Regions from separate parts of the Shewanella sp. 10N.286.51.B8 genome, predicted to be linked through region 2. Evidence: predicted binding sites of a transcription regulator. Region 2 holds the regulator's gene; the other holds the start of a gene.
What was found. Region 2 encodes ArgR, which controls arginine synthesis, uptake and breakdown. Its sites were predicted from a motif close to ANTGAATANNTATTCANT; they were not measured.

Region 1 (4,832 bases), on a different contig from region 2:
GAAGCAACTTTTATGCTTTTTTTGTACGCATAAGCAGCAATTTATTAAATTACCTGTTTTGCTTTTGTTTAAAGAATAGCCTTTAAATGTTATCAACTTGAAATAATCAGGCCGCAGGAATACGTTTTTTCTTTTTTTTGGGGTAAAAAGCTTAAAAGTTTTATTGATTTAGTGTCGTCACTAATGATTTGTATTAAGCTAACATTATTAAACGCGCATATTACGGATAGAAGCTGGTGTATGCTGATTGGACTAAAGGAGCAATCGAATGCTGATTTTGACTCGCCGTGTTGGCGAAACATTAATGATAGGTGATGAAGTGACTGTTACTGTACTAGGTGTAAAAGGTAACCAAGTACGTATCGGTGTGAATGCACCTAAAGAAGTATCAGTTCATCGCGAAGAAATTTATCAACGTATCCAGTCTGAAAAATCTGGCAACGTTACACCTGAAGATGGTGGCAATTTCTGATATATCAGACATTGTTTGCGATTTACCAATAAAGCCAGCGAAAGCTGGCTTTATTGTTTTTAGACTATTTAAGATTGTTTGCTAAAAAAAATACAAATTTTTTTAAATGAATTGATGATAATTGTGGCTTAACTCATCAATGTGCTCAAAAACAGTTCAAATGAATATAAGATGCTGAAAAAGGTTTGACTTATTTTCGGCAAACAGTAATATGTGCGCCAAGAAACGGAGAGGTGGCCGAGTGGCCGAAGGCGCTCCCCTGCTAAGGGAGTATGGGCTTTAACTCCCATCGAGGGTTCGAATCCCTCCCTCTCCGCCATTTCTTAAAATAGTAAACGATGCGGATGTAGCTCAGCTGGATAGAGTACCTGGCTACGAACCAGGCGGTCGGAGGTTCGAATCCTCCCATCCGCACCATTTTCTATTGTTGTGTTTAAATTTTTTAATGAGCGGATGTAGCTCAGCTGGATAGAGTACCTGGCTACGAACCAGGCGGTCGGAGGTTCGAATCCTCCCATCCGCACCATTAAATAATTTAAAAGCTGTAAATTTTATATATGCGGATGTAGCTCAGCTGGATAGAGTACCTGGCTACGAACCAGGCGGTCGGAGGTTCGAATCCTCCCATCCGCACCATATAAAATAGTACCTAATTATGCGGATGTAGCTCAGCTGGATAGAGTACCTGGCTACGAACCAGGCGGTCGGAGGTTCGAATCCTCCCATCCGCACCATAATTCGGAGAGGTGGCCGAGTGGCCGAAGGCGCTCCCCTGCTAAGGGAGTATGGGCTTTAACTCCCATCGAGGGTTCGAATCCCTCCCTCTCCGCCATTATTTGCATATTTTAAATATGCAACTAAGCTCAATTAGCACTGAGTAAAGATTGGCAGTAAAAATTTTGCGGATGTAGCTCAGCTGGATAGAGTACCTGGCTACGAACCAGGCGGTCGGAGGTTCGAATCCTCCCATCCGCACCAGTATTAGAAAAAGCCCTGTAGTTATCTACAGGGCTTTTTTTATGCCTAAAATCCAGTCAGTCATATTAAAGTGACTTTAAGTTTTCCTGCCAATATACCTACTTCACACTCACTCAAATGTCGCTAACCTGCTTTAGATCTTAAGTCGAAATGAACTACATCAAAATTTGGATAAATCCTTCAGTCATGCTGGTTAGTACGTTCACTCTAGTTGATTAATTGTACTTAGCTTGGTTAATTAGTTTTGTATGCTTTTATTTTAATTACAGCTTGATGATGAGCCATAAATTACAAAAACCACTACATATTTATGCTAAATAGAGCATCTGCACATTTTTGGTGAATATAGCTGTTCTTATTTCTGATATCTCTTTTTATATAGATCTTGTCATGACCTTATCATTTTCCTGATAAAGTAATCAAAAATGAAGATTCTTCATTATATGTGAGCTATTTTTATCGAATTATCATCAAGGTGGGCTTAATCTTATTAATTTTGGTCTGACCAATTTACAAGGTGTTGGATTAATTGTTATAGATTGGTTATATTTTTCGTCGATAATAAATCACAGGGTAGTTTAATCGCTGAACTGGTGGATTTTAATGGAATAAAAACAGCTTATGCTGAATGAATAATTATTCCTTTTGTTGATGCCGCATCGTTTTGGTGCAATTTATTCAGCAGACGTTATTGACGTGTAAACATTGGAACTGATCCTGTGGGCAATTTTTAATTGCACATAATGACAAGAGAGGGTTTATGACATCATCAATATCCGAGCAATTATTGGATGCCTTGGGCATGATGATAATGGGGATGAGCTTAGTTTTTATATTTTTAAGCATATTAATTATCGGCATTAATCTTGTAGCTAGATTATGTCAGTCAGACATTCAGCCTGTTGTTGCTAATGCGCCTACACCTGTACCCGCAGCTGCGACATCAATTGATCCTAAGTTAATAGCAGCTATCACTTCTGCTATTCACCAGTATCGTGCCAAAGATTAAATCGTTTAGGAGTTATCATGAGCAAGCCTTTAGCGTTAACAGATGTAGTATTACGAGACGCCCATCAATCTATTTTAGCCACGCGCTTACGTTTAGACGATATGTTACCTATTGCACCTTTACTGGATAAAATTGGTTTTTGGTCTTTAGAGTCTTGGGGCGGTGCTACGTTTGATTCTTGTATTCGTTATTTAGGCGAAGACCCTTGGGATCGTATCAGAGAGCTGAAAAAGGCGATGCCAAATACACCACAGCAAATGCTATTGCGTGGTCAGAATTTATTAGGCTATCGTCATTACGCCGATGATGTGGTGACCCGCTTTGTTGAGCGTGCCCATACCAATGGTGTTGATGTTTTCAGAATTTTCGATGCCATGAATGATGTGCGTAACTTAGAAACTGCGGTTAAAGCAGTTAAGCAAGTCGGCGGTCATGCACAAGGTACGATTTCATTTACTAGTAGCCCAGTTCATAACGTGGATACTTGGGTTGATATGGCTAAAAACCTTGAAGACATGGGCTGTGACTCACTGTGCATCAAGGATATGGCAGGCTTACTTAAGCCAATGCAAGCTTATGACCTTATCAGCCGTTTAAAATCTCAAACTGACTTAACCGTTTCTATGCATTGTCATGCTACAACGGGTTTAAGTACTGCAACCTATCAAAAAGCCATTGAGGCTGGTGTTGATATTCTTGATACCGCGATTTCAACCATGAGCCAAACCTATGGCCATTCAGCTACTGAAACATTAGTTGCTATGGCAGAAGACTCGGGCCGCGCCACGGGTTACGACATGGCAGCATTAGAAGAAATTGCCGCTTACTTTAGAGAAGTACGTAAGAAATATGCCCGTTTTGAAGGGGCGCTTAAAGGCATTGATTCACGTATTCTTCGTGCACAAGTGCCAGGTGGCATGTTAACTAACATGGAAAACCAGCTCAAAGAGCAGGGCGCTGCAGATAAAATGGATGAGGTGTTAGAAGAGATCCCTCGTGTGCGTGAAGATCTTGGCTTTTTGCCATTGGTTACACCAACCTCGCAAATTGTCGGCACCCAGTCAGTGATTAATGTCTTAATGGGCGAGCGTTATAAAACCTTAGCTAAAGAAACCGAAGGTGTACTGAAAGGCGAATACGGTGCAACGCCGGCTCCGGTTAATGCCGAGCTGCAAGCACGGGTATTAAATGGCGCAGAGGCTATTACTTGTCGCCCTGCAGATTTAATTGAACCTGAATTAGATAAGCTTCGCAGCGAGCTTGCTGACATCGCTAAGAAAGACGGTATTACATTAGCCGCAGAAACTGATGATGATGTAATGACCTATGCCCTATTTAATCAAATTGGTCTTAAGTTCCTGACTAATCGCGGTAACCCTGATGCCTTTGAGCCAGTGCCAAGTGCTGATGATATGGCCGTGCCTGCGGCTAAAGCTGAAAAAGGCGCTGAAACCTACACTGTTAATGTGCAAGGACAAAGCTTTGTGGTTGAGGTAAGCGAAGGAGGCGATATCAGCCAGATCGTGCCGACATCAGCAGCACCTGCTGCCGTTGCTCCAACTGTTGCTGCTGCACCTGTGAGCGATGAAGTGAAAGCCACCATGAATGCACCGCTGTCGGGTAATATTTTTAAAGTATTGGTAAACGATGGCGATCACGTCAATGAAGGTGATGTGGTGTTAATCCTTGAAGCAATGAAAATGGAAACTGAAGTGCGCGCAGCAATAACAGGTTTCATCAAAAATATTTCAGTTAAGCAAGGTGATGCCGTTTCGGTTGGTTCACCATTGTTAGCATTAGCGTAGGAGATAGCATGGAAGGATTACTGGCCTTTTGGTCTGAGACAGGCATTGCTAACTTCGCTCTTGATCAATTATTTATGATGGCAATAGGCGGTTTATTACTGTATCTCGCAATAGCAAAAGGCTTCGAGCCATTACTATTATTGCCTATTGGGTTTGGTGCCATACTGGCGAATATTCCAAATGCGGGTTTCACTGAAGAAGGCGGCTTACTTTGGTACGCCTACCATGTGGGCATTGAGACCGGCATATTTCCATTACTGATTTTCATGGGCGTGGGGGCATTAACCGATTTTGGTGCATTAATCGCTAACCCAAAAACCTTATTGTTGGGCGCTGCAGCCCAATTCGGGATATTTGCGACTTTATTAGGTGCAATTGCTCTTAATGTGGTGCCGGGTTTTGAGTTCAGCATGACTGACGCCGCAGCCATTGCGATTATTGGTGGTGCAGATGGTCCAACTGCGATTTTCTTAGCCTCAAAACTAGCCCCTGATTTATTAGGTGCGATTGCTGTTGCAGCTTATTCATACATGGCATTAGTGCCGTTAATTCAGCCGCCAATTATGCG
Region 2 (4,832 bases):
TAGAGGTATCGAGATGGAATTACGGATTTTTTACGACAGTGCCTGCCCCTTATGCAGCAATGAAATGCAACAATTAAAGCAACATGACCGCTTGCACAAAATTGAGCTGGCTGATTTAAACCAAGACGGTTTTGCCGAAAAGTATCCCCATATCGACTTAGAAAAAGCCAACAAAATTTTGCATGCAGAAACCAACCATGGCGAAATATTACTGGGACTGGATGTGACGGCAAAAGCTTGGGCACTTACAGGAAAACATCAATGGGTACAGTTATTGCGCTTACCTTGCATCAAACCATTAGCCGATGTGGCTTATCTTGGTTTTGCAAAACACCGCTACAAATTATCCTACCTGTTAACCGGTAAGCAGCGCTGTGAAGATGGTAGCTGTAGCATCAAATAGTGAGTTAACTGCTTAAAGCCATAGCTACAATCAGCCATCAACCCAAGGAGATTTACTTGAGCCAATCATTCACTGCAAATTCAGGCTCAGTTGCGTTAATCATTGGTGCATCTTCTGGGATTGCAAAGGCCATTATTGCAGCACTGATTAAGCAAGATGCGGCAACTGACATAAAGCACCTCATCAGTATCAGCCAATCTGCAACTGCTGAGACGAAATTGGCTAATGAAAGTACTAACCCCATAACTCAGCAACATATTAGCTGCGATTATTCAGCAGACGCCATTGCCACACTGTGCCAGCAATTGCAGCCGTTTAAAGGTAAAATTACTCGGGTATTTATTTGTAATGGCAGATTGCACAATCAGTATCAAATGACTGGCGCAGCAACAGGGAGCGCCTCAGAAAACACAGTTTCTAAAACTCTCCCCTTTAAAACAATAGCCCCTGAAAAGCGCTTAGAAGATGTTAACCCTGAGGCAATGCAGGCTTTGTTTGAGTCAAACACCATTACCCCTATGCTGTGGCTACAGCATTTAGTCAAACTGGTTGCAGGTAAACAGGGCTGTATTATTAATGTGCTCAGCGCCCGAGTAGGCAGTATTAGTGATAATCGCTTGGGAGGATGGTATAGCTATCGCGCTTCAAAAGCTGCGCTAAACATGCTAATTAAAACCGCGGCGATTGAATATGCTCGGCGTGCCAAAAACGTAAAGCTCATTGCTTTTCATCCCGGCACCACAGACACCCCATTATCCAAACCTTTTCAGGCCAAAGTTCCCGCTGAAAAATTATTTACTGCTGAATTTGTCGCGTCGCAATTACTGAATATCAATAACGCAATTAAGGAAGCTGGAAGCGAAAGTAGTGAAGATGACAACGCTGAAATTGACCGAATTTACTACGATGGACAAGCCAGCTTTATTGATTGGCAAGGAAAACTGATTAGTTGGTAAAGGGCTTAGGTCTTTTTCCCTTGCAGCAACTTTAGCCTGTCAGCAACAAAAATGCGAAGCCAAAGGCTTCGCATTTTTATCGGTAAATAAAGTTATCAATAATTGATAAGCTTAAATTTACTTAACGAACTCAACACCAAGTTTGATGTCGCCGTTTAATGTATCAAGCATTGCATCACGGGCATTAGCTTCAAATGCGCTAACATCGCCGTATGGTAATACTTTTTCTACGCCGTTTTTACCAAGTAATACAGGTTGTGCGAAGAAGTCAGCATGTTCACTGCCGCCATCAACATAAGCACATTCAACCACGTTAGCTTCGCCTTGTAGGCCGCGAACCAATGATAGGCCAAAGCGACATGCCGCTTGACCCATAGACAGAGTCGCACTACCGCCACCCGCTTTAGCTTCAACAACTTCAGTACCCGCATTCTGGATACGTGTTGTTAGCGCTGCAACTTCTTCATCAGTAAAGCTTACGCCTTCAACTTGTGAAAGAAGTGGCAGAATAGTCACACCACTGTGGCCACCAATAACGTTGATGTTTACATCAGCAACGTTTAGCCCTTTAAGGTCAGCGATGAAGGTTTCAGAGCGGATAACATCAAGTGTCGTCACACCGAATAAACGGTTCTTATCGTAAACACCTGCTTTTTTAAGTACTTCAGCCGCAATAGCAACAGTAGTATTTACTGGGTTAGTGATAACGCCAATTAATGCTTTAGGGCAAGTTGCCGCCACTTTTTCAATAAGGTTTCTTACGATACCCGCATTGATATTAAATAGATCTGAGCGATCCATACCAGGCTTACGCGCAACACCTGCAGAGATAAGAACAACATCAGCGCCAACTAGCGCAGGAGTTGGGTCTTCACCAGCAAAACCAGCCACTTTTACATCTGTAGGGATGTGGCTTAAGTCAACTGCAACACCTGGAGTAACAGGAGCGATGTCATATAAAGACAACTCTGAACCTGCAGGAAGTTGAGTTTTTAATAGTAAAGCTAAGGCCTGGCCGATACCGCCAGCAGCACCAAGTACAGCTACTTTCATGATGATCTCCAATTACGTTCTAGTGATTGACTTCAGTCTGGTCTGTGACACAGATCATGTTTTATTGTGGCGTCACATTACTGGATCACAGCGAGGATTTCAATTATCCCTTAGTAGATCACACTAATTTCCTTATTCTATGATATGTATATAAATAATGACTAATTTAGCCAGTAATAGCTAAAATGAATTTTTATTCACCAATTTAGCTTATTTCTTGACTTGATGCGTTTATCTATTCAGAATGAGCTACTTTTTTGAATAAAATCTATTCTTTTTAAAAATTACTATAAGACGAAAAAAATATGCCAGCGACTAAGAATCAGGATGAACTCGTAAAGACGTTTAAGTCGATATTAAAGGAAGAGCGCTTTGGTAGCCAAAGTGAAATCGTAATCGCACTGCAAGCAGAAGGTTTTGGCAATATTAACCAGTCAAAAGTTTCCCGTATGCTAAGTAAGTTTGGTGCAGTACGTACCCGTAATGCTAAGCAAGAAATGGTATATTGTTTACCCGCTGAGTTAGGTGTGCCAACAGCAGGCAGCCCTGTTAAAAACTTGGTATTGGATGTGGATCATAACCAAGCGATGATCGTAGTCAGAACCAGCCCCGGCGCAGCGCAGCTTATTGCCCGATTATTAGACTCGATAGGTAAGCCTGAAGGGATTTTGGGGACTATTGCTGGTGATGACACTATCTTTATTTGTCCTTCAAGTATCAAAACCATTGATGATACCTTAGAAACGGTAAAATCACTGTTTGGCTATAGTGAATAGCCCTCTTAGCAAATAACACCTTCACGATTTATTGAGCCATTAAAAAAGCAGCCTTAGGCTGCTTTTTTGGTTTTAACAGTGCGTAAGTGTTAAATTGAGGCGATTTCAGCATCGGTGAGAAAACGCCATTCGCCTTCTTCTAAATCAGCATCAAGTTCAATTTCACCCACAGCTTCACGATGTAAATTGACCACCCGATTCCCCACAGCAGCAAACATACGCTTCACTTGATGGTACTTACCTTCGCTGATAGTTAATCTGGCATGGTATTCATCAATGATCTCTAGCAGCGCCGGTTTAGTTAAGCCGTCTTCACTTTTTAATTGGATCCCTTCGGCAAAGGTTTCCACCAATGCAGGATCAAGTGATGCAGCAGCTTCGATAAGGTAACGTTTACCGCAATCTTTTTTAGGTGAGGTGATTTTATGTGACCACTGGCCATCGCTGGTGATCAGCACCAAACCTGTGGTGTCCACATCTAAACGCCCAGCAATATGCAGGGTATCGACTTTTTCAATATCCATTAATCCCAACACCGATTGATATTCTTCATCAATGGTTGAGCAAATGGTATCAACAGGCTTGTGCATCATGATGTAGCGCTCGCCCACGATCTTAATTTGACGACCTTCGATACACACTTCAGTATCATCTTTCACTTTAAAGCTCGCGTCTTTAACCACGTCACCATTACAGGTCACTTCACCTGACTTGATAACTCTTTTTGCTAATGAACGAGTCAGCTCGGTGCTCTCGCAGATAAATTTGTCTAAACGCATATATAAAACCAAGTGAAAACTAATTGGTCGCTATTATGAGCTGTTGGCTAGCAAATAGAAAACGATAAATGGCCACTGTAACATTCTGGTAATTTTTAGTTACACAACACAGTCAATAAATGCTCAATTTATCACTAAAAGCCTAGCCTTAGCCCTTGTTAAGTGCCCCTGTTAAGACTTAACATGTTGGTCACATAAAACTGTCTTAAGGCAGTGAACAATAAAAACAGCTCAAAATTAAGGCCGATAAAAAGGCTTCACTCTTCAATGCATAGGGAAACAACATGAAAAAGCTAGTTATCGGTGGGCTTTGCGCCTCACTTATCGCAGGCCTTAGTGCCTGCAATTCAGATAAAGCAGTCACTGAATCCGCAGCACCAGAAGTCGCTAAAACAGAAACCGCAGTTGCCGTTGAAAAAGCCCTTACCTCAGGTATTAGCTTTGACAATATGGACAAGTCAGTTCGCCCACAAGATGATTTTTACCTCTACGTAAATGGCGGCTGGTTAAACACCGCGGAAATCCCTGGTGACCGCACCAATATCGGCGCCTTTTACGACTTGCGCGAAAATGCCCGTGACGACGTTAAAGCCATCATCGAAGATGTCAGTGCAAACCCAGATCTTAAAATGGGTACTGATGAGCAAAAAGTGGCCGATCTTTACCGTTCATTTATGGATGTTGAAACCTTAAATAAATTAGGTATTAGCCCAATCCAAGCTGAATTTGCCCAAATTGCCGCGCTAAAAGATAAAAATGAATTAACCGCCTATTTTGGCGAAAGCCAAGTTAATGGTGGCGGCACACCATTAGCGTTTTATGTCAATGTTGATGCTAAAGATTCAAGCCGTTACGCCACCCATAT

Region 1: AB4160_RS03910 (OadG family protein) is a predicted target of ArgR. The motif match lies at 2,078-2,095, and genes of this name have one in related genera.

The regions. Positions count from the first base shown of each region.
Region 1 is NZ_JBFRKG010000007.1:255,360-260,191, forward strand. Features, by position in the region: gene csrA (carbon storage regulator CsrA) at 269-472, shown strand; tRNA gene AB4160_RS03875 (tRNA-Ser) at 700-791, shown strand; tRNA gene AB4160_RS03880 (tRNA-Arg) at 813-889, shown strand; tRNA gene AB4160_RS03885 (tRNA-Arg) at 922-998, shown strand; tRNA gene AB4160_RS03890 (tRNA-Arg) at 1,032-1,108, shown strand; tRNA gene AB4160_RS03895 (tRNA-Arg) at 1,130-1,206, shown strand; tRNA gene AB4160_RS03900 (tRNA-Ser) at 1,213-1,304, shown strand; tRNA gene AB4160_RS03905 (tRNA-Arg) at 1,374-1,450, shown strand; gene AB4160_RS03910 (OadG family protein) at 2,211-2,459, shown strand; gene oadA (sodium-extruding oxaloacetate decarboxylase subunit alpha) at 2,477-4,264, shown strand; gene AB4160_RS03920 (sodium ion-translocating decarboxylase subunit beta) at 4,273-4,832, shown strand, end outside.
Region 2 is NZ_JBFRKG010000018.1:16,596-21,427, forward strand. Features, by position in the region: gene AB4160_RS07990 (thiol-disulfide oxidoreductase DCC family protein) at 14-403, shown strand; gene AB4160_RS07995 (SDR family NAD(P)-dependent oxidoreductase) at 460-1,359, shown strand; gene mdh (malate dehydrogenase) at 1,477-2,412, opposite strand; gene argR (transcriptional regulator ArgR) at 2,718-3,188, shown strand; gene rsuA (16S rRNA pseudouridine(516) synthase RsuA) at 3,278-3,967, opposite strand; gene AB4160_RS08015 (M13 family metallopeptidase) at 4,252-4,832, shown strand, end outside.